Regions from separate parts of the Erwinia sp. GW821-FHT03D09 genome, predicted to be linked through region 2. Evidence: predicted binding sites of a transcription regulator. Region 2 holds the regulator's gene; each other region holds the start of a gene.

Region 1 (7,570 bases), on a different contig from region 2:
GCACGTCCGCCAGCCGACTGACCACAATCTGCGATCCCAGATGTGGAGCGTCGGTCTCCAGCGCCAGCAGCTGCACTGTGGAAAAGTGGTGATTACGATGGCTGGCGGATTGCAGTAACGAACGGGGGAGCCTGAGAAAAACTCAAGGGACCCGAAACTCGCGGTCCTTTGAGAAGATACAGCTATCTTTGAAAAGATTTTCTGAACTTATTTGTTTTTAAATCATAATTTATCTTTCTTTATTATCACTCCATTCGCGTCAATCGTGGCGAGAAATGGGTGTGTACCATCGAGAAATGGCCCTGGTGAGGCGCAAAGAATTCTTGTCAAACTGCCCGGCAAATTAATAATAGTGTGATCTACATAGCTGAATTGCCCGGTCATCACTACAGTAGATGTTTTTTAGCCTTGGGGGAACGGGAGAAAAACACTCTTGTTTGCCAAAAGCCAAAATGATAATTACCCATTGTTAATGCGCAACCTATCTTATTAATTTTACTTCACATAATGATATCGGACTAGCAATGAAAATTACTATGACTGACAAACCCGCCGCCGCAGATGAAGAGTATGTCATCGACAGTCTGTGGACCCACAACGCCAGAACCACCCCGGTAGATATTCATCCCCTCTTTCTGACTCTGCGCGATGAGCAGAACCAGATAATGGCCGGTCTTGTTGCCCGCACGTGGTGGGGAGGGCTGGAGGTGCAGTATCTGTGGGTCAGCGATGACTATCGCGGCAAAGGTGTCGGGCGCGATTTAATGCAAAATGCAGAACAGGAAGCAAAAAAACGCGGTTGCCATATGGCGTATGTAGACACGTTTGATTTTCAGGCGCGGGGCTTTTACGAAAAGTTAGGCTATTCCGTCTACGGCGAACTGGGTGATTACGCCCATCAACATACCCGGCACTATCTGGCGAAAAAACTCTGATAGTGCCGGGCCACAGGGGGAAGATATGAACGTTTCAGATGCAAAGCAGCAGTTAAATCTGAACGCAATGATTGCCATGATGGAACACTTAACCGAACCCTGGGGCATCAAAGATGCAGAGTCACGCCACATCTATATGAATGAGATGGCGTATCGCTATACCAACACGCCAAAGGAATTTGCCGTTGAGGGAAGGTTCGACAGTGAGTTTCCCGCCTCCTGGGCGGAATGCGAAGAAGAACTGATCGAGCACGATCGCCGCACCGAAGCCTGCCACGGCCGGGTGGCGGTGATTGAAACCCACTTCTGGTTCGGCCAGGACAGCCTGACGCCCTACGTCAGCGAAAAAATTCCTCTGTACAGCGACGGCGGCGTGTTTATTGGCGTGGCGTGGAATGCCCGCCTGCTCAACACCCTGTCGCCGCTGAAATACATCACCCAGCAGAAGCCGGGGGTGCTGACCACCGAGGTGAGTACCGATCTGTTTACCCGCTCGGAGCTGGATACGCTGTTTTTGCTGCTACAGCGTTTATCCACCAAGGAGATCGCCCGCATCTATAACCTTAGCCATCGCACGGTAGAAAACCGGATTTACAGCATCTATCAGAAGGCCGGGGTACACACGCTGAATCAGTTTGAAGAGTATTGCCGTCACGCAGGGTTAGACAATTTTATTCCGGATCGCCTGATCGAAAAGGGCATCCAGTTTATTTAATTTCAAGGAAAACAGATCGTGATAAAAATAGAAGACTACCCGCTAAGCCGCGTTCCAGAGAACAAGCGCGTCTCGTTCCTGAGCGTTGCCGTGGTGCATATGGGTATGCTGACCGCGCTGGATCAGTTTATGCTCGGCTCGGTGCTGGGTGACTCGATGGATCTGGCCAGCGCGTTTCTGGCGATTTTAGCCGGTAGCGTTATTTTTGGTATCGTGACTTACGGCCTGGGCTATGCCGGGATGCGTGAAGGGATCTCCGGCAGCCTGCTGGCACGCTGGTGCGGCTTTGGCCGTATCGGCTCCGTGCTGATTGGCCTGGTGGTGGCCGTCAGCCTGCTCGGCTGGTTTGGCATTCAGAATGCCATTTTCGCCAAATCGCTGAACTTTGCGCTCGGCGACAGGTTAGGCTTCCCGCTGGCCGCCAGCCTCTCCGGCCTGCTGCTGACCGTGCTGGTGACCTATGGCTTTAAGGCACTGCGCGTCACCGCACGCATTGCCGTCCCGCTGTTTATCTGCCTGGTTGCCTTTATTTCGTTCCATACGTTGTCCGGCCATACCCTGCAGCAGATTATCGATCTGCCGCCAACCGGCTCGCCGCTGACTATCAGCGCGGCAATTACGATGGTAGTGGGCGGTGCAATCGTGGCCAGCCTGATGACCCCGGATCTGACCCGCTACTCCAAATCGTCTAAGCACGTGGCGGGCATTACCCTGCTGACGATTATTGCCGGTGAGTTTATCGTCAACGGCCTGGCAATTCTGATTGCCCGTACGCTGCAAACTGCCGACGTGGTGACGATTATGTCACAGGCGGCGGGCGGTGTCGGACTGCTGGTGGTGATCCTTTCTACCCTGCGCGTTAACGACCTGAACCTCTATTCTTCATCGCTGGGGGTGATTAACGCCGTGGAAGGGATCAGCGGCAAAAGGCTGAAGTATCGCAGCACCACGTTAGTGATCGGCCTGCTGGGCACCCTGCTTTCCGTACTGGGTATTCTGGATCGCTTCGTGGATTTCCTTACCGTGCTGGGCGTGGTTTTCCCACCGATCCTCGGCATTATGCTGGTGGATTACCTGCTGTTGCGTACCCACCGTGGTCTGCTGGACCGCAGCCGTCTGCTGGGTGAACTGCCGAAAGACAGCGAAACGCCGGTGATTGGCTGGGTCGCGATTATTGCCACCCTGGTGGGAAGCGCAGTTGGCCTGTTAACCGAATGGGGTGTGCCAACGATTAACTCACTGCTGATTTCCTGCGTGATTTACTACGTGGTTAAGCTGGCGCAGCAGCGCAGCCGTCCCGCAGCGGTATCCGCCTGATGCAATTAAGGCGGACATCGTCCGCCTTCTTTCCTGATTGATAACATTCACTTCACCGCGCGACTGGCCATCACACTCTTCACCATAACAAAACCGCAGCCGGTTATCAGCCCACCAGCGCAAACAGCAGAACTATCAGCGTACGCTTTGGCGCATCACGGATCAGCGGTTCAGAGGGCGCACTCATATATTTAAAGGGTAAATCGTCCGTTGGCACGATCTTTAGCGCTTCCAGTTTTTCGATATACACCCGGCGATTTTGCAGCTCGTCATTCGGCGAGCCAACGGCGAGGATTATTCTCTGCAGGGCTATGCGGTTGCCGATGCGTTTGCTTCTTATAAAAGAGAGACAGAACATCCTGTCACGCTGCAGGTTAACGTTAAGAATATCTTCGAGAAAACGTACTGCACGTCATCTATCGCGACGAATAATCTCTCTAATCAGATTGGCGATCCGCGTGAAGTGCAGTTCACAGTGAAAATGGATTTCTGATCCAGCACGTTTAAATTAGCCGTTTATTCCGTGCAAACGTAGTTTAGCTCCTGAAGTACATCGGATGTTTTAACGATGCCAGTCGTCGCTTTCAGGAGATAAACTATGGCAGAACAGCAATTTGACTACATTATCATCGGTGGCGGTTCCGCTGGATGCGTAATCGCCTCACGATTGATTGAGGCCCAGGCAGGCAGCGTCCTGCTGCTGGAAGCGGGTGGCCGTGATAACAGCCTGTTCCACAAAATGCCCGCCGGATTGGTAAAACTCTCCCCCAAAACCCGCTGGCCCTACCGCACACTTCCCCAACAGCATGTTAATAAACGCGTGATGCAGGTCGCTCAAGGCCGCGTGCTGGGCGGCGGCAGCTCCGTCAACGGTATGATCTATTTACGCGGCCAGCCGCAGGATTATGACGATTGGGCTGGGGAATATGGCTGCCGTGGCTGGAGCTTTAACGACCTGCTTCCCTTCTTTAGAAAAGCAGAAAACAATCAGTGCCTGAGCGGAATCTATCACGCTCAGCAGGGGCCGCTAAGCGTCAGTGAAAACCAGTTTCGCCATCCGCTGACGGATGCTTTTATCCGCGCCGGACAGGAACAGGGCCTGCCCTACGTTAACGACTTCAACGACGGCGCGCCCGCTGGCATTGGCCTGTGGCAGACCACCACTCATCATGGAGAACGCGCCAGTACATCGCGTGCTTATCTCGATCGAGTAAAAAATAATCCTCAATTGACCACGCTTACCGATGCTGAGGTACAGCATCTGATAATGGAGGGCAACCAGGCGCGCGGTGTGGTCTATCATGTGCACGGCAAACAGCAGCGCCTGGCCTATGCCAGCAGGGAGGTCATCCTCTGTGCCGGAGCCTTTGGAAGCGCAAAAATACTCATGCTGTCCGGGATTGGGCCGCAAAAGCACCTCGACAGCATGGGCATTGTCACCTGTGCCGATTTGCCGGTCGGTAAGTATTATCAGGACCATCTGCATATGTCGCTGAACGCTACCGTCAATACCGGTAACAGCATGTGGGGCGAGGACAAAGGCCTGCGGGCGGTGAAAAACTTCGCCCAGTGGCAGTTCTTCCGTAGCGGCCTGCTTACCAGCAATATCCTGGAGGGCGGCGCGCTGATAGACACCACCGGCAGCGGGCGATCCGACGTACAGGTGCACTTCCTGCCGGTTCTGGATAACTTTGAAAATGGGCCGGGTGCCAATCCCGCCGGCAGCGAACACGGCATTACATTAAAAGTGGGCTATTTGCCGAGCAAGTCACGCGGAGAGGTCCGGCTGAACAGCAGTAATCCAAGCGATGAACTGGCGATTGATGCCGGTTATCTTAGCGATCCTGCGGACCTGGCAGGACAGATTCGGGCCGTTCAGACAGGCCTTCGCCTGTTGCGCAGCCCGTCACTGCAATCGGTTGTCGGGCACATTTTACATCTGAACGAGGTGAAAGAAGACGATATCAACGCCATCACTAATTTTATCCTCGACGACATTAAAACCGTCTACCATCCGGTGGGGACCTGCCGAATGGGCCCCTATCCGGCCACCTCCGTGGTGGATTTGCAGTTACGCGTTCACGGTATTCACGGCCTGTACGTGGCGGACTGCAGCATATTCCCGCAAATCCCCTGCGGCAATACCAATGCGCCCACCATTATGATCGCTGAACGCGCTGCCTCTCTGATCCTTAACAATGTTTCTAATCCCGTTTCCTGACGGCAAAAATAACCGGCTTCTGCCCTGTGGCAGAAGCTTCTTATTCAACTAGAATTAAACCATGTGCAGAATAATCTTAAAGATATTAATTCTCATTCCGATAGGAATAACGTGCTTAACTATTAATAAGAATGGTTATCAAACTTATTTAAAAAACGGAACGAATTATATTTAAAGTAAAAATAAACACACTTAAAATCATTGAGTTAGATCACCAAAAATAAATTTAGCATTTGCTATAATAAACGGTTTTTATTTTCTATGGATGGGTGCATAATGCGCAGAAATCACCTGTCATCCACAGTTAATAATAATTTTAAGGAGTCACCATGCTGACGAATGAAATGACCGCCAAGCTGAACGATCAGCTGAATCTGGAATTCTACTCTGCCAACCTCTACCTGCAGATGAGCGCCTGGGCTAACGATAAAGGTTTTGACGGTGCCGCCGCATTCCTGCGGGAACACTCTGTAGAAGAGATGCAGCACATGCAGCGCCTGTTTAACTACCTGAGCGATACCGGTGCGATGCCGGTGCTGGGCACCATTCATGCACCACCGGTAACCTTTAACTCACTAAGTGAAGTACTGGAACAGGCCTATCAGCACGAGCAGCTGATCACCTTGAAGATCAACGAACTGGCCCACGCGGCGATCACCACCCAGGATTATTCAACCTTTAACTTCCTGCAGTGGTACGTTGCCGAGCAGCACGAAGAAGAGAAACTGTTCAAATCCGTGCTGGACAAACTGGCTCTGGTTGGCAACAGCGGCCAGGCACTGTTCTTCCTCGACAAAGATTTGAAAAAGATGGGCGAGCCGGGCGCACACTCTGCCAGTTAATCGACGGCATTACATTAAGTGGGCAAAGCGCATCCGCGAATATACTCAGGGCCACTCTCATTGAGAGTGGCTTTTTTTATTCGGCATCATCACCGTCATCATGGCTTTCAGCTGGCAAAGAACCTGAAGGCGCGTCACTGACCAGACTTTTCAAATATACCGCTATCGCTTTCAGATCCACCTTGCCGGGATGCTGGCTGGTCTGCGGAACGAGCTCGCAGGGATCGCCGCAGACCATACGGCCATCGTCATGCAGCTGCTCTTCCTCCTGCGAATCGCTTCCCGCATGCAGAGTGGCCGATACGATGATGAACAGAGTTGATAACCACCGCCGGATAAAGATTTTCATGGCTCACTCCCTGTTAAACCTGTCCATCATGCTCAAAGCGCTACCGTTCACCCGCCGGAGATCGTAAGCAGCAGGAAGAGAACAGTTACAGCGTCCTGGAGATAAAATAGAGGAGAAAGACGCGGCAGTTCAGTGCAAAATGTTAATGAATATGAGTGGAATAACGAAAAAAAGGGAATTTTAATAACAACCTATTGATTTTTAATTAATTAAACAAAAGGTGCGAAAAGCACCCTTTGTTTAGTGGCTGGCTGGTAAGGTTACCCAATAGCCAGGCTTGTAAGCCACCGGCAGGAAGCGCTGGTGGAATTCACGGAAGGTGGCATCCGGATCGATATCTTTGAACAGCTCAGGGTGCAGCCATTTAGCTATCGACTGGATCGCCACAAACTGGTAAGGGCTGTCGTAGAACTGATGCCAGATCGCATGGGCGTTACCGTTCGTTGCCACCGGCAGAGTATGGAAGGCAGGACGCGCCATCAGCGCCGTTAAGCGTTTTGTTGCTTCAACAGCATCGGCACCAGGCCCAACGCCCACCCAGCCGCCGGCGGTGTTGTAATTCTTCCAGTTAGCACCGGTCACAATCACCACATCAAGGCGCGTGGCGATAATCTGCTCGGGGTTCAGGGTGCCGAAGGTGCCGGGGATCAGCCTCTTCACTTCCGATTTAATTTCAACCTTACGGCCGCTGACATCTTCCACTACAAATGGCGCAGCCCACAGGTTGGCAGAGGCGATCAGCCCGGCCAGCAGAATGCCCGTTTTACCCCAAATCGTCATGATAAACCCCATAATGAAAATGAAAATCATTATCACCTTAAGTCTTGCAGGGGCATGCTACGTGGCGATGAAAGTTAAAACAAGATGTGTCAAAAAATTTCATTTCATGACGGTATTAAAAGGTATAGCGATAGAATTTAGTGTCCACCTTCATTACCGGGAAAGAAGCTGGCAGCTCGGGCACGGTGATTTCCGTAAAACCGTTTTTCTCATAGAAGCGATGCGCGGCAAGGAACAGCGCGGTGGTGCCGGGGAAGGTATCGCTTAAGCCCTGCTCGCGGCCATAGTCCAGCAATACATTCAGCAGCGCCAGCCCGGTACCGTAAGCCTTACCGCGATATTCTGCCGCCACAAACATTTTGCGCAGCGCCGCCTGGCGATTGCCAATATCCTTCAGCGCAATACAGCCGA
Region 2 (7,570 bases):
TCGATAACATGATATGTTCCACCATGCTGCGCTTACGGCCGGTATTGGTGTTGGTGATCACCCAGTAAGGGGTGCCCGGAATATGCTGCGGCTTGGTATGCGTACCATTCTGAGTCAGCGTCTGCTGGTTGCCCGCGAAATAGACGCGCGTGCGGCCATGCAGCGACTCGGTGGCATCGCCAAAGGCTTTGGCGTCCAGGGTGTATAAAGTCGATAAAATCAGCATAAACCTGTTCACCACTTTCTTCTGCTCGGCATATTCGTCAGAAAGCAGCAGCTCACGCACGGCGCGAACGCGGTCCTGCGGGCGAGGTTCAGATTTCACAACAGCGGGCTCTTTAGCCGCCTGGGCAACGGGTGCCGCTGGCGCAGTCTGCCCCGCAGTGAACTTCAGCATACGGCGTAAAATGTCCGATGCGCTTTCCCCAATATGCTGAGTATGGCTGGCAATATAGCGGTATAGCTCTTCGTCGACTTCTATCGTTTTCATCTTTATCCAGTACGGTTGTTGCTTCTATCAGAATCGAGCGTAAAAACAGATACGATCTTCAGGATCGTCGGCTTTCTGGAACTCGTATCCTAACTTCAGGATTATAAAGTTAAACCCAGCCCGGGTGTAGCCTAAGCCCTCTTTGCCAGCAAAAGTCAGAATTTGCCGTAAAAAGATCGTTGGCAGCGCCTGTGCTACCCCCGGCAGAAAATGTAAAATCCATGATACCCTAAGCCTTCGTTCCAACTGTAAGAACTTTGCTATGAATTTGAATGTCCGCCTGCAATCTGAACAATCCGCAACAGACGATCTGCCTCTGGTGCTGATCCACGGGCTTTTTGGTAGCCTTGATAACCTCGGTATCCTCGCTCGTGACCTCAAGCACCGCCGCCGTTTGGTTCAGATTGATGTGCGCAATCATGGCCTGTCGCCACGCTCGAACGAAATGAACTACGCGCTGATGGCGCAGGATGTGTTGGAAACGCTAGACGGACTGGGCATTGAGCGTTTCGGCGTTATCGGTCATTCAATGGGCGGCAAAATCGCCATGATGTTAACCGCACTGGCACCGGACCGCGTGGCAGGACTGGTGGTGATTGATATGGCACCAGTCGCCTACTCCACCCGCCATCATGATGATATCTTCGCCGCGCTCCAGGCAGTTACCCATGCTGGCATCACCTCGCGTAGTCAGGCCGCAGCGCTAATGCGTCAGACATTGACGGAAGAGGGCGTGATCCAGTTTCTGTTAAAATCTTTCCACGAAGGTGAATGGCGTTTTAATGTATCTGTGCTGTATCAGTGCTACGACCAGATTATTGGCTGGCAGCCAGTGCCTGCCTGGCCGCATCCTGCGCTGTTCATTCGCGGTGAGCGTTCCCCCTATCTGGCCGATGAATATCGTGACGCGCTGCTGGCACAGTTCCCGCAGGCGCGGGCCTATGTTGTGGCCGGGGCCGGCCACTGGGTTCACGCTGAAAAACCTGATGCAGTTTTACGCGCAATTCGTCGATTTTTTGTGCTGTAAAAACAATTATTTCCCTATGTTGTTAAAACATTGTCGTCATCACTTTCACTGGGGTATGATGCGCGCTGACATTTTTCCGCTGGTGATTTTTACGGCGGATAACGGCCTGACACATCAGAAATCCAGCCTTTCAGTATCACTAATCTATGGCAAAAGAGAACACGGACCGCACAACGATCGATCTGTTCGCAGATGAACGTCGCCCGGGACGACCGAAAACTAATCCGCTGACGCGTGATGAGCAGCTGCGAATCAATAAACGTAATCAGCTTAAGCGCGATAAAGTTCGCGGGCTTAAGCGCGTCGAGCTGAAAATGAACAGTGAAGCCGTTGACGCACTGAACCAGCTGGCCGAAGCGCGCAATATGAGCCGCAGTGAGCTGATTGAAGAGATGCTGCTAAACCAGTTAAAACACCTGCAGTCCTGATTGCACCGCGTGTGCTCAACGCACAAAGTGACAAATGCCGCAGGATTACTCGTTTATCCGTTGACGGCGGTCTGCTATTATTACGGCTATCTGCAAAAATTTTGGCAGTCACCATATCATTAAGATTCAAGAGGTTATTAAACTCATGGCAATCGTAGGCATTTTCTTTGGCAGCGATACGGGCAATACGGAAAACATTGCAAAGATGATCCAGAAGCAGCTGGGTAAAGACGTTGCAGAAGTTCGTGATATTGCCAAAAGCAGCAAAGAAGACCTTGAAGCCTTCGACATTCTGCTGCTGGGCATTCCTACCTGGTACTACGGAGAAGCCCAGTGTGACTGGGATGACTTTTTCCCTACGCTGGAAGAGATCGACTTCAACGGAAAACTGGTCGCCCTGTTCGGCTGTGGCGATCAGGAAGACTATTCTGAATATTTCTGCGATGCGATGGGTACCATCCGCGACATCATTGAGCCAAACGGCGCAATTCTGGTGGGTCAGTGGCCGACTGAAGGCTACAATTTCGAAGCCTCTAAAGGCCTGGCCGATGACAACCACTTCCTGGGTCTGGCGATTGACGAAGACCGTCAGCCTGAACTGACCAACGAACGCGTTGATAAGTGGGTTAAGCAGATTTTTGATGAGCTTCAGCTGAAAGAAATCATCGAAGCCTGAGCCAAACGGCCTGATGTGAGAGACACCTCACATCAGGCCAATGGTTTTTCCTATAGAAGTAATAGATACGTATTTGTAAATACCACCTGTAAAAATGTACAATAACCCCATCGGTTATCCGCTTTCTCATCCTCCAGCATCCCTTTAACGATCTTTTATGATCGTTGTGCGATGGGATGAAATAGAGCGAAATGTTAACTTTGTAAGATTTGGACGCAGGCCTCACTGGACGTAATGACATTAATCCTTACATCCAACAGTGGCTTCAGGCATTCCTTGTTGTTTTCATTTCGATGTATGAGTTCTATACTGTGACGCATCCAACTCTAGCGTCAACCGATGTTCAGGGCTTTTCAGCCACTAAGTGACTAGCAAAGTAACAGGACAATATCCGCATGACTGACAACAATACCGCATTAAAGAAGGCCGGCCTGAAAGTCACGCTTCCACGACTGAAAATTCTGGAAGTGCTTCAGGAACCAGAAGGCCATCACGTCAGTGCGGAAGACTTGTATAAGCGCCTGATTGATATGGGCGAAGAAATCGGTTTAGCCACGGTGTACCGCGTGCTCAACCAGTTTGATGACGCAGGGATCGTTACCCGTCATAACTTTGAAGGCGGTAAATCCGTTTTCGAACTGACTCAGCAGCACCACCACGATCATCTGATCTGCCTGGACTGCGGCAAAGTTATTGAGTTCCGCGACGAATATATCGAAGCACGTCAGCGTGAAATCGCGACTCGCCACGGGATCAAACTGAGCAATCACAGTCTGTACCTCTATGGCCATTGCTCTAAGGGCGACTGCCGCGAAGACGATACGCTGCACGACGAGTAATCCATTCTGAAATCAGTATGAAACCGGTGGCCATCCACCGGTTTTTTTTGCCTGTTATCCGGCATAGACCGGCAGGACGTTCCAGTACGAAAGTAGAGAAACCAGCGCATTCACCGCGCCGAAGATCAGCACCAGTACGATTGGTGCCGTTCCCCCTCTTACCTGCCAGGCTGCGGTAGTAAAACGCTGCCTGGCCTTTCGCGCCAGCATTGCAGGGGTAATCACGGCCCAAAGTGTAGCCGCCAGCCCGGCATAACCAATCGCCACAAGAAAGCCGTTTGGCCAGATCATCGCCGCCGTCAGCGGCAGAATAAAGGTGACCACCGTCGTTTTTAACCGACCGAAGGCTGTACGATCAAACTTAAACAGATCGGCAAGGTAGTCGAAGAACCCCAGACTAACGCCAAGGAATGAACAGGCGACGGCAAAGTTCGAGAAGATATCCAGCAGCAGATTCAGATGGGGGCTGTGCAGCACACCCGAAAGTGCGGCGACCAGCACGTCGATATTTCCACCCTGTGCTGCAATCGCTTTGAATTCATGGCGCGGGATATTGCCCATCGTGCCAATAATCCAGATAAAGTAGATGATCAGCGCCAGCAGCGTGCCGAATACCAGACAGCGACAAACCCGGCTACCGTTCTTCTGATAGTAACTGACCAGCCCGGCGATATTACCGTGATAGCCAAATGACGCAAGGCAGAATGGGATCACCATCCACAGATAGCGAAGGTAATGGCTTTCCTCCCCATGACTGTCCAGCAGTTTCACCGGTTCGATATGCCATAGCAGTCCGCCAAAGATAATCAAAAACGTAATGACTTTCGCACCGAGAAAAATCAGCGTCATACGACTGACCATTGCCGTGCCCAGCCAGATAAACACCGCCACCAGAAGCGTAAAGGCGAAACCGGCACTACGGGCAGAAACCGGCAGTGAGAGCTGGCTCAGCGTGTGCTGAATAATCGCTCCGCTGGCGGAGATATAGGCATAGGTCAGTATCCCCAGAACAAAGGCGACAGACAGACCGTTAATCAGATTCCAGCCCCGTCCCAACAGATCGCGAGTGATCGTGTCAAAGCTGGACCCGGCAGGGTAATGCAGGCTGGCCTCCAAAAACAGCAGCCCGGAAAGCAGCATGCAGAACCAGGTGACAATCAGTAATGCTGATGACCAGAGAAACCATGCACCGGACATCACCACCGGTAACGAGAACATCCCGGCACCGATAATCGTGCCGCTAATAATTAGCGTTCCCCAGAGTGTAGAAGGCGGGCGGGCGGTGGAAACCGGTGAATCCATGACTAATCCTTAGCAAAAATAGGAAACTCGCCGCCATAACCGGAATTATTCACTGGATGAGCGGCATTAACGCCGCACATTCTACACCAGCCCGAACCCGTGAACTAGTACAGTATTCAGTTTATTACCATGGTTTCCTGCAGATAGCGCCAGCGTGGCGGTTGGGTTGCACAGTTAATCACCGCCAGCGAAATACGATGCGAATGATTATCCTGCTGCTGTTGCAGCTCGTGATACTGAATAATCACTTCATTCCCCCGCTGCGAAATAACGTTGCACTGCTCAATGCTGATCATCATTCCCTGGCGCGCGCCGGTTAAGCGGTTGAATAAGGCCTCAACCTCTGCCAGCACCAGGCTTTTACCTGTTGGGGTAATCATTACAAAGTCATCGGCAAAATGGGTCAGCAGCTCGGCAGTCTTGCTGCCGTCACCGTGAAAGACAGCCTCAATCAGCTGATGCAGAACAATGACGCTCTGTGATGCTTTGTTAGTGAGATCGATCATTGGATTTCCTTATGAAAACGTCGTTGATAAATCAGCCACAGCGGAAGCAAACCGCTAATGGCCGCAATAATAAATGCCAGATGCCACGCCTGTTCACCAGGAAAATAATGGCTCAGCACCGCCAGCAGCAGCGTAAATAACGCAGTGCCGAGGCTGAACGTCAGCTGCCGGTTAATATTCCACAGCGTACTCCCCCGGCTCATTTGCTGCTCGTTCAGCTCAATCAAGGCCGTGGTCTGCGCACAGTTTGCAGCAATCCCGCCACCGCTCCCCATCAGCAGATAGGCCGCACACAGTATCCCACTGCTGCTTGTATCACTGACTAAAGATAACAGCGCAATGCCGCCACTATGCAGCAACATACCGCAGCTGAATAAGCGGGGTCGCCTACCCGATAATAAATCCGCCCGGCCACCAGCATCGCCACCAGCGCGCCGGCGCCGTAAAGCAGCATAAAGCTACCGGTATGCCCGGCGCTGAAATGCAAAACCTGCTGCAGATAGAAAATATTGAGCAAATTAACGCCCGTAAACACGCCCGGTACGGCGTAGTAAACGGCGATGGACAGATTCAGCTGATGATTGTGCAGCAGGCTGAGATCGAGAATAGCCGTTGGTTGGCGGCGGTAATGCTGTACATAGCCCCACGCCAGCAGTAAAGAAACGCCCAGCCATAATGCAGCCTGTGGTAAAGCATGCTGCTCGCTAAACAGCGACAGGCTCCTCAACAGAGTACCCAAAGCGCCACAGACCAGAATAATTCCGGTGATATCTGCGCGTGTACGCACCGTTGCCTGTAGTCGTATCTATATCGCCGCCAGCAGCGCCGCAAGCAGGCTGAAAGGAATATTGCTGTAGAAGATCCAGCGCCAGGAAAACACATCCACCAGCATGCCTCCCAACAGAGGGGACAGCGCGGGGGCAATCAGCGCCACGCACATGATCAGCGTCGAAATAGCGGCGCGCTGCCGCCCCTGAAATAAATTAAAGGTTAACGCCTGCCCTACCGGGATCAGCAGCCCGCCGCCCGCGCCCTGGATAAAACGCCACACAACCAGTGTGTTGAAGGAGTCGGCCTGCGCGCAGCCCAGCGCGGCGATGCTGGAGATCAGCATTGAGGCGACGATAGTCTGCCGGGCGCCAAAGCGCGAAGCCAGCCAGCCGCTCAGCGGCACGATCAGCGTCAGCCCCAGAATATAACCATTGGCCACCCAGCTGATGGACTCCGTCGCCAAGGACATCTGCGCCGCAATTGACGGCAGCGCAATCGCCGACATAAAAATATTAATACAATCAATAAAAAAGCCGAGCAGAAAGATGGCCGCGACCCGATAACCATAGTGCATTGTCATACCTCCACGCGAAGCATAGCGGCGGTTGACCTGACAAATAAAGACGCATAAATTTAAATGATTGTTTGATTAAACTGAATAATCCCATGCACGCCCATCTTGATAAGATCCACACGTTTTTTGCCATTGTTGACAGCGGCAGCTTTACCCGGGCCGCCAGCAATCTCGGCTTAAGCCGCGCGATGGTCAGCCTGCATATCAAAAGTCTGGAACAGCTGCCTGGCGTCACACTGCTGGTGCGCAACACGCGAAGCCTGGCCCTTACCGGCCACGGGCAGCAGTTTTATCAGGATTTTAAGCTGATTTTCGCTGATATTGACCGGGCGGTCGCGCGAGTCACCACAGAGCATCACTCCCTCTCCGGGGAACTCCGCATTACCTCAACGTGGGAGTATGGCCAGCAGTTCCTGATGCCGCTGGTCGGCGAATTCTGCCAGCGCCATCCCCTGCTGAAACTGAACTACAGCGTCGGGGCTTCTCTTGATGATTTGGTGAGTAATAAGCTGGATGTGGCGATACGGCTGGGGGCGCTGCGCGACTCATCGCTAAAAAGCCGCAGGCTGGCAGACTATGCCATTTTACTGGTGGCTTCACCTTCTCTGGTAAAACGCTTTCGTCCGTAGGATCTGCAGGAGGTTTCCGCCATGCCGTGGATACACAACAGCAACCTGGCTCATCCCGGCCGCTGGACCTTTCGTGGAGCAAATAATCGTTTGTCCGAACTGAAGTCCGATGCCGCTTATACCGCCAACTCCGCACAAATCGTTCGTCAGATGGCACTGACCGGAATGGGTGTCGCGGTGCTGCCGGAATGGCTGGTCCGTGAAGATATTGCCGCAGGCAGGCTACAGCATCTGTGTAAAGAGTGGCAGCTGCCGAATCAACCGGTCAGTGCCGTGTTTGCCGGACAGGGGGAAATGCAGCGAAAAACCCGGCTGTTTATCGATTTTC
Region 3 (7,570 bases), on a different contig from region 2:
CTCCGTAGCGAATTTTGTTCCATGTATCCTGAATTTCTACTTTTCTTTCTTAGAGGGTATAACTTAGCAATCTTTCCCATCAATTATCCGACGTAAAAAGAATGCAACAACAACTAAATCTGCGTAACGCCGCAAGCCCTGAACGTCCCCCGGAAGGTTCATCTCTCCCGGGTTGCTCTGGTTCCCTCTCGCGGAAGAACAGATAACCCCGTCGGGGATTCCCGTTTTTAACTGCGCAGTCGCATCTACTCCCCTGCCACCCGCACCTGATGATAGCGCCCGCAGGGAACAATCATCGGCGTATGCGACACCGGGTCGTCGATAATCACGCTCTCCATGCCGAACACCTTCTGCACCAGATCGCTGCTGATAATCCCGGCGGGTTCACCCTGGGCGATAATCTCTCCCTGCTTCATCACGACCAGATGATCGGCGTAGCGGCAGGCCTGGTTAAGGTCGTGCAGCACGGCCACCATGGTATGCCCGTGCTCATGATTGAGCTGGCGGAACAGATCCAGCAGCTCAATCTGGTGGGCGATATCCAGCCAGGTGGTTGGTTCGTCCAGCAGTAATAGCGGCGTCTGCTGGGCCAGCACCATCGCCACCCATACCCGCTGGCGCTGACCGCCGGAAAGCTCATCAACGCTGCGCTGCGCCAGCTCGCTGACGTTGGTTGCCTGCATCGCGGCATCCACCGCCTGACGATCCGCTTCGCTCCACTGCTTTAACAGCGTCTGGTGTGGATAGCGCCCGCGCGCCACCAGATCGGCCACGCTGATCCCTTCCGGCACAATCGCGTGCTGCGGCAGCAGGCCCAGCTGCCGCGCCAGCGCTTTGGTGCCCATCTGATGGATATCACTGCCGTCGAGCAGCACCTGACCGCTGCGCGGCTTAAGCAGGCGGCACAGCGCCCGCAGCAGCGTCGATTTTCCGCAGGCGTTGGGGCCGATGATTACCGTAAATTTGCGATCCGGTATCTGCACGCTGAGCTGGTTGGCAATGACCTTCTGATCGTAGGCCAGCGTTAAGTCGGCCGCCGCAAGGCGGGAGGAGGAAGACGTATCGGTCATGAGCGACGAGATTCCCTGATGAGTAACCAGATCAGATACAGGCCGCCGATGCTGACGGTAACGGCACCGACCGGCAGTTGTATCCCGTTAAAGGCGTGCTGGGCGATAACATCGGCCAGCAGCAGCAGTACCGCACCGGTGGTCGCGGCGGAAAACAGCGGCATCGCATTGGCGGCGGTCATACGGCGAGCAATCTGCGGTGCAGCCAGCGCGATAAAGGCAATCGGCCCGGCGGTGGCGGTGGCCACGGCGGTAAGAATAATCCCGCCGAGCATCAGCCACAGCCGGCTTGATTCTGCGTTGATGCCCAACGCACGGGCGCTGTCGTCGCCCATTTCCATCAGCTGCAGGCGGCGGCCCAGCAGCAGCAGCGTGGTGATAATCGTCAGCGGCACCAGTACCAGCGCGGGCTGACCTTTACTCCAGGTAATGCCGTTGAGCGAACCGGCTCCCCACAGGGCGGCGCTCATTGCGCTTTCCAGCGAGGCGCTGATAATCAGCCAGCTGTTCAGCGCCGACAGCACCGCGCCAATGCCGATACCGACGATAATCAGCCGGAAGCCGACAATCCCCTGCCGCCAGGCCAGCAGATAGACCAGAGCGGCGGCGGCAATACCCCCGAGCAGCGCGCCACCGGCAATCTGGTAGTAGCTGCCGTTAAGCAGAATGATGACGATCAGCGCCCCCGTGAAGGCACCGGCATTGAAGCCCACTACGTCCGGGCTACCGAGCGGATTGCGGATGGCCGACTGGAAGATCGCGCCGCTGACGCCCAGCCCGCCGCCAAGCACCAGCGCTATCACCACGCGCGGCGCGCGCCACTGGTTAACCACGGTTTGGAATCCGGCCGGGCCGTCGCCGAGCAGCGCCTGCCACACCTGGCCGGGGGAAATCCGCAGCGTGCCGTAGCAGAGCGCGAACAGCACCAGCACCGTCGCCAGCAGCAGCAGCGCGATGTTGACCCACAGTACGCGGGCGCTGAGCCGCAGGTTTATCCAGCCGCTGGCGCGGCCAATCAGTAACGTTCGGGAGTGCATATCGCGGTCCTTAATTCTTACGCTGGCGAACGAGCCAGATCAGCACCGGGGCGCCAATCAGCGCGGTAACGATCGATACCCGCAGTTCGCCCTGCACCATCAGTCTGCCGGCGATATCCGCCGTCAGCAGCAGGATCGGGGCCATTAAAAAGGAGTAAATCAGTATCCAGCGCTGGTCCGAACCCACCCACCAGCGAGCCACGTGCGGCACCATCAGCCCGACAAAACCGATCGGGCCGACCAGCGCGGTGGCAGAGCCGCAGAGCAGCATCACCGCCAGCAGCGCCAGCAGGCGAATGGCAACCACTTTGGTACCCAGCGCCGCCGCCAGATCTTCCCCCATGCTGAGGTTGTTCAGCGAACGCGATGCCACCAGCGCCAGCGCGGCACCGGCAAGAATGGCGGGCGCGACCACGGCCAGGTTATGCAGATCGCGGATGTCCAGCGTACCGGCCTGCCAGAAGCGCATCTGATCGAAGGTTTGCGGGTTCAGTAAGGAGAGCGAGGAAGTAAAGCCGCCGAGCACCGCGCTGAGCGCCACGCCTGCCAGCGTCAGGCGGATTGGGTTCACCCGGCCACCGCTCAGGGTGCCAATCAGCCAGACGGCAATACTGGCCGCCAGCGCGCCGCCCCAGGCAAAGCCCAGCCAGCCCGCCATGCTGTTCACCCCGAACAGGGTAATGCCGACGGCCATGGCAAAACTGGCACCCGAGTTCACGCCAAGGATGCCGGGGTCGGCCAGCGGGTTGCGGGTCAGCGCCTGAATCACCGCTCCGGCCCCGCCGAGCGCCAGCCCCACCAGCAGCCCGGCGAGGGTGCGCGGCAGACGGGCATTGAAGATAATTGTGCTGTCCGGCCCCTGCATCTGACCAAACAGGCTTTGCCAGACCACCGAGGGAGCAATCGATCGCGCGCCAATCATCAGGCTGGCAAGGGAAATCAGCAGCAGTAATGCCAGGCAGATTGCCACACCGCTCAGGCGGGCAGCATAGCGCGCATCCACCGGCTGCGGCGGCGTGGCGGGCTGAGAACGGTGGAGCGACATCCCTGACAATCCTCTCTTAATTTTAGAAATGAATATGATTATTATTATCATTAATGTTATTAACTAATTATGTTACCATGCTGCCCGCCAGAAAAAAATCGGCATCCATCGCGCCTGACCGGACGGAGGCCATCCGCCCGGCAGGTAATGGCTCATTTCGACCCTTATGGACACTATGGCTAAGTCATCTATTCTCCTCGATTTCAGTTTGCTCAAGCACAACGCTCACTTCCGCGCCATCTTCTGCGCCCGTATGCTCTCCGTTTTCTCGCTGGGTATGCTGGCGGTGGGCGTGCCTATTCAGATCCAGGCGATGACCGGCTCCACCCTGCTGGTGGGCGTGGCGGTGGCGCTGGACGGCGTGGGCATGTTTATTGGCTTAATGCTTGGCGGCATTCTGGCCGACCGGCTGGACCGCCGTAAGCTGATTCTGTTTGCGCGCGGCACCTGCGGGCTGGGCTTCGTGGCGCTGAGCCTGAACGCCTTCAGCCCCGCCCCCTCGCTGTGGGCGCTGTATGTGCTGGCGGCGTGGGACGGCTTTTTCGGCGCGCTGGGCATGACCGCGCTGATGACGGTGATCCCGCTGCTGGTAGGCCGCGAGAACCTCGGCGCAGCCGGGGCGTTAAGTATGATCACCGTACGTCTGGGGGCGATTCTCTCCCCGGCGATTGGCGGAGTGATTATCGTTGCCGGTGGCGTGGGCTGGGCGTTTGCCGTGGCGGCCATCGGCACGCTGGCGACGCTGATCCCGCTGGTTCGCCTGCCGCAGATGAAGCCAGAACCGAGCGAGCCCGAGCATCCCCTGCGCGCGCTGGTCAGCGGCGTGCAGTTTGTCTGTCGGCAGAAGGTCGTTGGTTCCGTGGTGCTGCTGGGTCTGCTGATCAGCATCGTCGGTGCGGTGCGGGTGCTGTTCCCGGCGCTGGCGGAGAGCTATCAGGCGGATGCCTCGGCGATTGGTTTGATGTATTCGGCGGTACCACTGGGCGCGATGAGCGGTGCACTGACCAGCGGCTGGGTACCGCGCAGCACCCGCCCGGGCGTGGTGATGCTGGCCAGTGCCACTTGTGCTTTCGTAGCGATCGCCTCGCTGGGGCTTTACGGCCATATGCTGCCCGCCCTGCTGGCGCTGGTGGTTTACGGCTACTGCAACGCGATTGCTTCGCTGCTGCAATATATGCTGATTCAGCATCATACGCCGGATGCGCTGCTGGGCCGGGTTAACAGTCTGGGCACTGCGCAGGACGTGTGCGGTGATTCGATTGGCGCGCTGGGTCTGGGCGTGTTAGGGCGGGTACTGGCACCGTTGATGAGCGTGTTTGCGTTTGGCGCGGCAGCGGCGGGCGTGGCGCTGTTGCTGGCGGCATCGGTGAAGACTCTGCGGCGCTGTTCGTTGAGCGGGCCGGAGGAAGCAGAATCCTGCGAGAAGTCGGAGCCAATAGCGGGGTGATGTGGTGGCAAAAGTCCGGCGTTGCTTTTACGGCGCGGGAAGTCGGTAACCGGGCGACCGTAATGGGGAATAACGCCGGGACGCCGTTAACACGTCCTTGTGGGCTTAGCTGCGGCCTCCCTGCCGCAGATACCCGGCTTATCTTCCCCACAACGTTCACCCTTTAGGCTTTCGAGTGGCTGTTTTAAAATCTGGTGCAATTTCCAACCTTCAGCGCCGATTTGGCGATCTAAGTCATGATCCACTGTCCATATTCTGAAGAAGTGAAGAAGTGAAGAAGTGAAGAAGTGAAGAAGTGAAGAAGTGTGGATATATGAACCTGAAAACCAGCATTTTCCAAAAGAAGAATTTTCGCCACCCGCGACACCTGAGTTAACGGGCAATCGGTGCAGGCCGGGTTCACGGACCGTCGGGCGCAGGGACGCGCCCGTCGAGGCTACACGGATGTATTCACGCCGAGTCCGTGAACCCGGCCTGCACCGATAAGCCAGTAGCCTTAATTGAAGCGCCACCTGCGCGATATCTTAGCGTTCACTGGAAAAGCTCAAAGTGAGCACGGCGAACTCACTGCGCCTTAAAATCCCGCTCAATGCTGTTCAGCATATTGCTGGCGCTGTAGTAATCCAGACGGAACGTATCCGGCCCCATCGAATACACCCGCTTCGCGCTCACTGGCTCCAGATGCACCAGAAACTGATTCGCCTCCACCTTCTGCACCGTCTCATCATCGGACGAGAACAGAATCATCGTCTTGCCCGTCAGCCCCGCCGCCATATTCTCGCCGGTCAGCTGAATAATATCGTTGCGTTTGCCCATACTGGTCCCGCCGTGAACGTCCGCCGGCGGCATCGCCAGACTGAAGCCCAGCTCGGTCAGCAGCTTGCCCTGCGCTGATTCCGGCGTCCACAGATTCACGCCACGCCCGTCTTCGTAATACACCAATGCCGAAACCGGCTGCGGCGGCAGAGTAATTTCCTGCTTCACGGTCTGCACGCGCTGCTCAAAACGATCAATCACCGCTTTCGCATCGTTCTCATGCCCGGTGATATCGCCCAGCTGAAGCGCCAGCTGCTGCCAGCTTTTATTGCCGTAATCAATCACCAGCGTCGGCGCGATGGTCGATAGCTGATCGTAAAGCTTGATCGCCGAGTCACCGCCGGTAGCAGCGATGATGATCAGATCGGGCACCTGGGCCGCAATCGCTTCGGCGTTCGGCTCGGTGACGTACAGCGGTTTAACCTGACGTTCCTTCGCGACCGCGCTCCACTGGGTAAAGAAGCCCTGCTCATCCGCCACGGTCGAGTTGCGCCCGGTGGCGCCAGAACCGATCACCGGCGCGTTAATCGCCAGCAGCGTACCGGTCAGGGTGACGCTGGTGGATACAATCCGCTTCGGTGCCTGTTGCAGGGTCAGTGCGCCTTTCGGCGTTTGCAGTGAGCGCGGCCAGCCCTGCGATTCACTTACCGTGGCGTTTTGCCGATGTGAACCGGATGTTTCACCCGGCGCGGAAGTTTGCAGCTGTTCGCCGTGCGCGGCGTCCTGATGCCCGGTGCTGTGCGGTTCACCAGCAGCCGTGCTCTGATGGGCAGCATCGTGCTGTGCCGCTGGCTTAGCATCGTCGGAAGACTGGTCACAGCCGCTGAGCATCGCGCCAAGCATCAGTGCACCGGCAACCAACATCAGGCGGGTAACGGAAGATTGAGGTTTCATGATTAAGACTTGATTGTAAATGAGTATTATTATCATACATACAATACTCTTGAAGTTAAACGCTTTAGCCGCAAGGGGGCGACAATCATCACGGGACATCACCCGCATAATTTATGGATACAGCACATGCGCATTGGATTTATCGGGCTGGGATCGATGGGCCAGCCGATGGCAAAAAACCTACCGGGGGCAGGACATCAGCTGAAAGTCTGGAACCGCTTGCAGGTGCACTGCACGGTATAGCGGCACTGGCGAAAGTCGCTGCACGCCGTGCCGGGCTGGAATAATAAAAAAGGCTGCGTGACGATCGCGTCAGCAGCCTGTTTTACTTAGCGAAATCGCTCTGAATTACACTTTCATCCAGCGACCTTCCGCAGCGGATACGGCAATCGCTTCCAGCACTTTCGACACCTGCAGGCCTTCGGCGAAGTCCGGCCACATGCGATCATCGGCGGCGATGCCGTTAATCAGGTCGCGCACTTCAACGGTTTTCTGATCGTTAAAGCCGATACCGTGACCGGCGGAGATGCAGAATGCCGCATAGTCAGGGTGCGCAGGCCCGGTCAGGATGGTTTTGAAGCCCTGGCGGCCGGCTGGTTCGTCGTGGATATACAGCTCAAGCTCGGCCATGCGCTCCTGGGTGTAGCGGATGGTGCCTTTGGTGCCGGTGACCACATAGGTCAGGCCCATTTTGCTGCCGCAGGCAATACGCGAGGTTTCAATCACGCCGTGCGCGCCGTTGGCAAAGCGCAGCAGCGCGCTGGCCTGATCTTCGTTTTCCACATCGCGCAGCATAGACGGATCTTTCGGGTCCGGACGCTGTTTGATGACCGTCATCATATCGCCGCTGACTTCGCTGATGTTGCCCACCAGGAAGTGCGCCATATTCACGATATGTGCAGCCAGATCGCCCAGCGCGCCCAGTCCGGCCAGCGCTTTCTGGCAGTGCCAGTCCAGCGGGGTGTTCGGGTTCGCCAGGTAGTCTTCGTTGTGGGTGCCGTAGAAATGCACGACTTCACCGATTTCACCGCGAGCGATAATTTCTTTCGCCAGCTGGCTGGTCGGGTTTTTCATGTAGTTGAAGCCCACCAGGGTTTTTACCCCGGCTTTTTCCGCTGCGCGAACCATTTCTTCCGCATCCGCCACATCCAGCGCCAGCGGTTTTTCGGAATAAACGTGCTTTCCGTGGCGAATCGCTTCCAGCGCCATTTCCTTATGCAGGAAGTTCGGCGCGCAGATATCTACCACGTCGATATTTTCA
Region 4 (7,570 bases), on a different contig from region 2:
CACGTTGACCACCGGCCCGGTGGCGGCAAGAGCGGCAGAGCCCATGCGGCGCATAAACGGGAAGCCAACGCTGAAATGATATTCCCCGCTGATGCGTGCCAGCCAGGCGACCAGCAGCGTGCTGGTCAGCTCGGCGGGTGTCAGGCTGGCGGTTTGCGGCTGCCGACTGAAGGCGCTGAACAGCTCGGGCGGCAGCTGCACCTCCTGTTTCAGCGGCGCGGAATCCCGGTTATCGCTGAACGACTCATTCGACAGGGTTATCGCCGCCGGAAAATCCGCGCAGTGCTGCTGCCAGAACAGCGCCGAGCGCTCATACGCCGGAGAGTGCGGATAGTCGAGATATTCGGCCACCACCTCGCCAAAAGAAATAAACGGCGAAGCGGCAGGCGTTTCCTGCGCCTGCAGCGCACGGTAAATTTCGGCAACGCGCCGGGTCAGCGCCTCAAAGCTGAACCCGTCCACCAGCAGATGGTGATAGCGCTGATACCACAGCCAGCCGTCGTCACCGATGCGTATCATCACCTGCCGGTACAGAGGACGTTCGCCGTCGGCGGCGAGATCGGCGGCCAGATCGGCCTGCATCAGATCCTGCGCCGCCTGACGCGGGTCGGCGTGCTGGCTGAAGTCTATCCACTCAACCGGTTCTACCTTCTGTGGCGTACTCCGCAGCGGCAGGGTTTGTACCGGCGTACCGTCTTCTGCCAGGCCAAAACGGGCCTGCACGGTATCGGCTTCCGCCATCGTCTGACGGATGGCGCGATCCAGCGCCTGGCGATCGATGTCGCCGTGCAGTTCACTGTAGTGCGCGACGGCAAAGGTGTTGCTGCGGTGGGCGATCTGGTCTGCGATCCAGATCCCCGGCTGCGCGGCGACCAGCGGATAATCGGCAAAGTCTGCCAGTACTTCGGGGGCAATATGAGTCTCGGACACGGTGACGATTCCTGTCAGCAAAACAAAAAAGGGGGGAACGCGGCGTGCAGGCCCGATCAGCCTGCCTGTTTCAGCGCCGCCGGGCGCATATCCTGCCAGTGCGCTTCGATATAGTTGATGCACTCGGCGCGGCTGTCCGGCCCGGCCACGGTCTGCCAGCCGGGCGGCACCTCGGCAAAGGCGGGCCACAGGCTGTACTGCTGCTGCGCATTCAGCAGCACCAGAAAACTCAGGCTTTCATCGTCAAACGGGTTCTGTTGTTCAGTCATGGTGGGTTCCTGTTTCGGCAGGGTGTTGAGGATCGGTGAAATCGGCCAGCAGCCAGCGCAGGCCGTCAATCAGCCCGCCGCGCCAGCACAGCGAATCGTGGCCGCCGGAGAAAATGCGGAAAAAGGTTTTGTGCCCGGTGGCGACCAGCGCTTCGTGCATCTGCTCGCTGAGCGGCGCCATATCGCCTTCGCGGTTGCCTGCTTCCATAAAAATGGTCAGCCGACTGGCGGGAAGATCGCGCTGAATCAGCCGGGCGGTAAGCCAGCCCATTTCGCGCTGCTTCAGTTCGCCAAAGTGGCGGATCAGCTGCATATTCGGCCACCAGAAGGAACCGGACTGGCTGAGCACGCGCCCAAAGCGGTGCGGGCGGTGCAGTCCGGCATAGGTGGCCGCCAGCCCGCCGTAGCTCTGGCCGGTGACCACGGTGCGATCGGCTTCTTCGCTGAACGGCGTATAGCCACGTGCCAGCGGCAGCAGTTCTTCTTCTACCGCCTGCCAGAAGGCGGGGCTGCACGGTAGCTCTTTCTCGCGCCACTCCATATTGATGACGTCAATAAACAGCCAGGCCGCCGCCGGGAAATGATTGCTCTCGGTTTCGCTGTCCAGCGCGCTGAACAACGGGCTGCCTTCCGCCCAGTTCTGGCCGTCGAGGATGAGCACCAGCGGGCGGGTTTCCGGCGTAGCGGTATGCCCGGTTGTGTAAAGCCAGATGCGCCGCTCGTTGCCCAGCAGATCGCTTTGCCAGGTGAACTGCTGCAGGCGGCTGGCGTCCGCCAGCGGCGTATGGCCGGAATCCAGCAGATGCCATGAAGACTGATCCGGTGCGCCCGGCATATGGGCGGCGGAGAGCGGATGATGGCGGCTGTTAAAGTGCGGTGCACTGTGGTTCAGCGGATCGGAAATGGCGAACGGGAACAGCGATATCCACCACTCGCGCTGCTGGCGGGCGCGGGTTTCCACGTCGCTGCTAAAAGCGGGAGGAAGCTGGGCGGCGCCCACCGGGATCAGACTGTAGCTGCCGCGCCACTGCGGATCGATCTCCGTTGACCAGTACCAGACATCGGTACCCGGGACGCGATGCAGGCTCTGCGGCTGCGGGCTGTGGTGGTCGGTGACGCAGTTAATATCGGCATACACCTGGCGCACCGGGGACTGCGATTCATGGCCGGCCGGATCGCGCCAGAAGTAGCTCATTTTGACCAGGTCTGCGGAATACTCTTCCACCAGCGGCGTGCCGATATGCGCCAGCTCCTGCCACCAGCTCTCTTCACCCACGTTTTCCATTGCTAGCAATGCTGCTGCACTTCCGTACGGCTGGCGTTGGGGGCGTGGCCACATCTTTTTCATCACGAATATTTTCCTTTGATTACATTGTGTTACTTAAGCTTAATCTTTCTCAGTACGCTTAGATTAAATAACGCTAATGCAAATATTATTGAGAACAATTTGCATTTGCAATAAGATGATACCCAACTTTCCAGGGGATGACGGTAAGTTACGTAGAGATAACGGTTTTCTCCTGGAAGGAGTGTGGAAAAGTACCGTCAGTCGCAGTGGCAAACGGGCTTTCTTTCTTCGTCGCGCTTATCAATTTTGCTGACAGCCGCGGCTTTACGGGGATTCCCCTGAAAAGTTGTTTCGGATGAGAGAACTGAACATGTTCAAAAAGATTATAAAACAGGCAGGACCAGGCCTGGCAATACCCTCTGAAAAACCTTCCATGCGTATTTTACTGGCTTCCTCTCTGTTAATGCTGCCGCTGGCCCATGCCGCCGCAGAGAACACCCTTACGGTGACCGCAGAGAACCGTGAAAGCGTCACCTCCCCCTTAAAAGGCGTGGTGGCGAAAGAGAGCGCCGCCGGAACCAAGACCGGCACGCCTTTGCGCAAAACGCCGCAATCGATTTCGGTGGTCACCCGCGAGCAGATGGACGACCAGGCGTTTGAGTCGGTTGCCGATGCGCTGAGCTACACCAGCGGCGTGGTGACCAACTATCGCGGCAACTCCAACCGTAACGACGAAGTGATCAGCCGCGGCTTCCGCTATGCGCCGAAGCTGCTGGACGGCCTGCACTCCGGCCTTTCCAGCTCCAGCAGCGGAGCAGGGCAGATCGACCCGTGGCTGTTAGAGCGCGTGGAAATGGTCCACGGCCCGGCGGGTGTGCTGTACGGTCAGGTCAGCCCCGGCGGCCTGCTGATGATGACCAGCAAGCGCCCGACGGCGGAAAGCATTCATGAAGTGAAGCTGAGCACCGGTAACCATCACCTGGGCGAAGCGGCATTTGATTTCGGCGGTAAGCTGAACGATGACAACACGCTGTTCTACCGCCTGAACGGCATTGCCAGCACCAGGAATGAAACGGTGAAGCACAATAAGCAGCAGCGCTGGGCGATTGCGCCCGCGATCACCTGGCTGCCGAATGCCGATACCAGCTTCACCTTGCTGACCAGCTACCAGAACGATCCAAAGGCCGGGTCGCGCAACTTCCTGCCGATGGCGGGCACGTTGAAAAATACCAGCGTCGGCTACCTGCCGTATGATTTCAACATCAACGACCAGAGTTACTACGGCAACAAGCGTGAGCAGGCCTCCATGGGTTACGAGCTGGATCATAACTTCAATGAGGCGCTCTCCTTCCAGCAGAACCTGCGCTACACCCACCGTGATGAAGACTATAAATATATGGTCTACACCACCAGTTCCAGCGTGAACGACCACACCATCAATCGTCGCCCGCAGCAGGAAACGGCGATGGCCAACGAATTCGGCGTGGATAACCACCTGAAGGGCGTGTTCGACACCGGCGAAGTCAGCCATACCGTGCTTGGCGGTCTGGACTACCGCTGGAGCCGCGTGGCCAGTACGCTGTCGCGTCATACGTCTGACAAGTACCAGCTTGACTGGGCCAACCCGACCAGCGTTGAGGTGAACAACGCCGATATCGCACTGACCACCAGCAGCGTTAAGCAGCTGCATCAGGTTGGACTGTATTTGCAGGATCAGCTGGAGTGGGATAACTGGAACCTGGTGCTGTCCGGCCGTAACGACTGGTCGCAGACCCGCACTATCAACCGCATCAGCGGATCGGACGTTACCCAGAACGACAGCAAGCTCACCGGACGCGCGGGGCTGCTTTACGCCTTTGATAACGGCCTGTCGCCGTACATCAGCTACAGCACCTCGTTTGAACCGAACCTGAGCACCGGCGCGCCGGGTACCGATCCGTTCAAGCCCACCACCGGCGAACAGACGGAAGTTGGGCTGAAGTTCCAGCCGGTCGGCAGCGATACGGTGATGACCGTTTCCTGGTTCGACATCAATCAGAAGAACATCACCTCCTATAACAGCACCACCGGCTACAACGAGCAGATCGGTAAGGTGAATTCGCAGGGTGTGGAAACGGAAATTCACGCGCAGCCGATCCCGGAAGTGAAGCTAATCGCCGCCTATACCTACACCGATGCGGTGACCAAAGAAACCTATACCACCACACAGCTGGGCCATACACCGGCCAGTATTCCGCGCCATGCGGCATCGGCATGGGGCAGCTACAGCTTCCTGAACGGTCCGCTGAGCGGCTTCACCGTTGGGGCGGGCGTACGTTACGTGGGCGATGCACCAGCAGACTCCACCGGCACAGACGAGGTTCCGCATTACACCCTGTACGATGCGATGGTGAAGTATGAGCTGGGCCATGCTGTCCCTTCACTGGAGGGCACTACCGTACAGCTGAACGTGCAGAACCTGACCGACGAACGCTATGTTGCCTCGTGCAGCAATACCGAAGCCTGCTTCTACGGTACCGACCGTACCGTAGTCGCCTCGGTTAATTACCGCTGGTAAAACGCGTCGGGTCGCCGCACCGGCACTATTTCCGTCAACGTTTCCGGCTATGTTTTCACGACATGTCCGGGAAATATCCGGCTAACGCTGAGCCTTCGCCAGCGGACTCTTTAATCATCCCTCTGCCACCCATTCGGGTGGCATTTTTTTTACTACTGGTTTTTTTGATCGTTTCCTGCGCGATTTGGCTATTATTGCTGCAAATGATAATGGCATTGAGAATTATTTCTATTTGCAATAATATGCACCACAGCTTTGACAGGGAAATCGCTAACTCGATATGCAGTAAGGGTTTTCGTGCCATCGCCATAACAAGAACCACAGCCGAACAAGGCTGATGAGATCTGTGATAGCGGCCGTGATGTCTGTTTTAACGATAACTTCCCGGCCGGACTGGTGTTTTTTTGGCAAGCAGTTCCTGAATGGATGAAGAGATATGTTCAGTACCGTTAACAAACAAGCAAGACCAGGCTTTGCAGTACGTTCAGATAAAAACACAATGCGCCTGCTGCTGGCATCCAGCCTGCTGGTGGTTCCGATGGCTCACTCTGCGACCGCCACGGAAAATACGCTGACCGTAACGGCACAGACTCAGGAAAGCGTGACTGCACCACTGAAAGGCGTGGTGGCAAAAGAGAGTTCCGCCGGGACCAAAACCGATACCCCGTTACGTAAAACCCCGCAGTCGATCTCCGTGGTGACCCGCGATCAGATGGATCAGCAGGAGCCGGCCTCCGTTGCTGATGCGCTGGCTTACACCAGCGGCGTGGTGACGACCTACCGCGGTAACTCCAACCGAAATGATGAAGTGATCAGCCGCGGTTTCCGCTACGCGCCGAAGCTGCTGGACGGCCTGCATTTCGGGCTTTCCAGCCAGAACGGTGGGGCGGGGCAGTTTGATCCCTGGCTATTGGAACGCGTAGAGATGGTGCACGGCCCGGCAGGCGTGCTGTACGGCCAGGTTAGCCCCGGCGGCGTGGTGGTGATGACCAGCAAGCGCCCGACCGCGCAGGAGATCCGCGAAGTTAAGCTGAGCAGCGGTAACCGTCACCTGGCGGAAGCGGCGTTTGACTTCGGCGGCAAGCTGAACGACGACAACACGCTGTTCTATCGTCTGAACGGCATCGGCAGCACCAAACACGAATTCGTGAAGGACAACAAGCAGGAACGCGTTGCAATTGCCCCGGCGCTGACCTGGCTACCAAACGAAGACACCAGCCTCACCCTGTTAACCAGCTACCAGAACGATCCGAAAGCCGGTTCGCGCAACTTCCTGCCGCGCGCAGGTACGCTGTACTCCACCAGCGTCGGCTATGTGCCCTACGACTTCAACGTCAGTGAATCGAACTACGATAAGTCGAAGCGCGAACAGGCCTCCATCGGTTATAACTTCGACCATAACTTCAACGATGCGGTGTCGTTCACCCAGAACCTGCGCTTTACCCACCGCGATGAAGATTATAAATATCTGGTGTATAACGTCATTGCCCCGACCAACGACCATACGCTGACTCGCATGGCGCAGCACGAATCGCAGCTGACCAATGAATTCGGCGTGGATAACCAGCTAAAAGGCGTGTTTGATACCGGCGCGGTGAAACATACCGTACTGGGCGGGCTGGACTACCGCTACAGCCATATCAATTCGAAGATGTATCGCGACCGTAACAGCGACTACCCGATCGACTGGGCCAATCCGAGCCATACCGATATTGATACCAGCAAGCTGTCGCTGGTCTCCAGCGATCAAAAAACTCTGAACCAGGTTGGCGTCTACGTACAGGATCAGCTGGAATGGAACGACTGGAACCTGCTGCTTTCCGGCCGCCACGACTGGTCGCAGGTCAATACTCGCGATAATACCTCCGGCGGGTCTGAGGTCAGCTATAACGACAATCAGTTCACCGGACGTGCGGGCCTGCTGTACGCCTTCGACAACGGTATTTCACCGTACGTCAGCTACAGCACTTCGTTTGAACCGACCCTTTACCAGGGCGAACCGGGTAGCCCGGCGATGAAGCCAACCACCGGCAAGCAGACCGAAGTGGGCGTGAAGTATCAGATCCCGGACAGCAACACCCTTCTGACGCTTTCCTGGTTCGATATCACCCAGAAGAATGTGGCCTCGTTTAACCGCACCACTTTCTTCTACGATCAGATCGGTAAAGTGAAGTCTCAGGGGGTGGAAGCGGAAGTTCACGCGCAGCCAACGCCGGAAATCGCGCTGACTGCGGCTTATTCCTATACAGATGTGGAAACCAAAGACTTGCCAACCGCCGCTGAAATCGGCCACAGCCCGGCGGCTATCCCGCGCCACGCTGCGTCTGCCTGGGGTACCTACAGCTTCCAGCATGGCGTGCTGAACGGTCTGTCCGTCGGTACCGGCGTACGCTACATCGGCACCGCGCCGGGTGATGCCATCGGTGAGTACTATGTTCCGCACTACACGCTGTACGATGCAATGGTGAAATATGACCTTGGCCAGGCCACGTCATCCCTGCGCGGCACCACCTTACAGGTGAACGT

The links. Region 2 encodes Fur, which represses iron uptake genes when iron is present. Its sites were predicted from a motif close to ATAATAATGAGAACNACTATCAA; they were not measured.
Region 1: ftnA (non-heme ferritin) is a predicted target of Fur. The motif match lies at 5,308-5,330, and genes of this name have one in related genera.
Region 3: fepB (Fe2+-enterobactin ABC transporter substrate-binding protein) is a predicted target of Fur. The motif match lies at 6,323-6,345, and genes of this name have one in related genera.
Region 4: fes (enterochelin esterase) is a predicted target of Fur. The motif match lies at 2,630-2,652, and genes of this name have one in related genera.

What each region holds. Positions count from the first base shown of each region.
Region 1 is NZ_JBWKUK010000016.1:62,308-69,877, forward strand. Features, by position in the region: partial or broken gene AC07U6_RS16430 (helix-turn-helix domain-containing protein) at 1-82, opposite strand, end outside; gene AC07U6_RS16435 (GNAT family N-acetyltransferase) at 525-935, shown strand; gene AC07U6_RS16440 (helix-turn-helix transcriptional regulator) at 961-1,650, shown strand; gene AC07U6_RS16445 (cytosine permease) at 1,669-2,967, shown strand; gene AC07U6_RS16450 (hypothetical protein) at 3,074-3,217, opposite strand; partial or broken gene AC07U6_RS16455 (TonB-dependent siderophore receptor) at 3,251-3,460, shown strand; gene AC07U6_RS16460 (GMC family oxidoreductase) at 3,566-5,188, shown strand; gene ftnA (non-heme ferritin) at 5,518-6,030, shown strand; gene AC07U6_RS16470 (hypothetical protein) at 6,107-6,379, opposite strand; partial or broken gene AC07U6_RS16475 (TroA family protein) at 6,620-7,036, opposite strand; gene AC07U6_RS16480 (GNAT family N-acetyltransferase) at 7,275-7,570, opposite strand, start outside.
Region 2 is NZ_JBWKUK010000009.1:30,910-38,479, forward strand. Features, by position in the region: gene seqA (replication initiation negative regulator SeqA) at 1-490, opposite strand, end outside; gene ybfF (esterase) at 753-1,517, shown strand; gene ybfE (LexA regulated protein) at 1,664-1,945, shown strand; gene fldA (flavodoxin FldA) at 2,091-2,621, shown strand; gene fur (ferric iron uptake transcriptional regulator) at 3,017-3,460, shown strand; gene mtr (tryptophan permease) at 3,515-4,762, opposite strand; gene AC07U6_RS10490 (hypothetical protein) at 4,879-5,268, opposite strand; gene AC07U6_RS10495 (hypothetical protein) at 5,265-5,630, opposite strand; gene AC07U6_RS10500 (hypothetical protein) at 5,591-6,055, opposite strand; gene AC07U6_RS10505 (MFS transporter) at 6,074-6,613, opposite strand; partial or broken gene AC07U6_RS10510 (LysR family transcriptional regulator) at 6,706-7,570, shown strand, end outside.
Region 3 is NZ_JBWKUK010000018.1:42,498-50,067, reverse strand. Features, by position in the region: gene AC07U6_RS17695 (ABC transporter ATP-binding protein) at 246-1,070, opposite strand; gene fepG (iron-enterobactin ABC transporter permease) at 1,067-2,107, opposite strand; gene fepD (Fe(3+)-siderophore ABC transporter permease) at 2,118-3,152, opposite strand; gene entS (enterobactin transporter EntS) at 3,328-4,599, shown strand; gene fepB (Fe2+-enterobactin ABC transporter substrate-binding protein) at 5,164-6,309, opposite strand; partial or broken gene AC07U6_RS17670 (NAD(P)-binding domain-containing protein) at 6,436-6,528, shown strand; gene AC07U6_RS17665 (Gfo/Idh/MocA family protein) at 6,658-7,570, opposite strand, start outside.
Region 4 is NZ_JBWKUK010000018.1:57,909-65,478, forward strand. Features, by position in the region: gene AC07U6_RS17700 (amino acid adenylation domain-containing protein) at 1-930, opposite strand, end outside; gene AC07U6_RS17705 (MbtH family protein) at 987-1,199, opposite strand; gene fes (enterochelin esterase) at 1,192-2,547, opposite strand; gene AC07U6_RS17715 (TonB-dependent siderophore receptor) at 2,921-5,044, shown strand; gene AC07U6_RS17720 (hypothetical protein) at 5,100-5,354, opposite strand; gene AC07U6_RS17725 (TonB-dependent siderophore receptor) at 5,481-7,570, shown strand, end outside.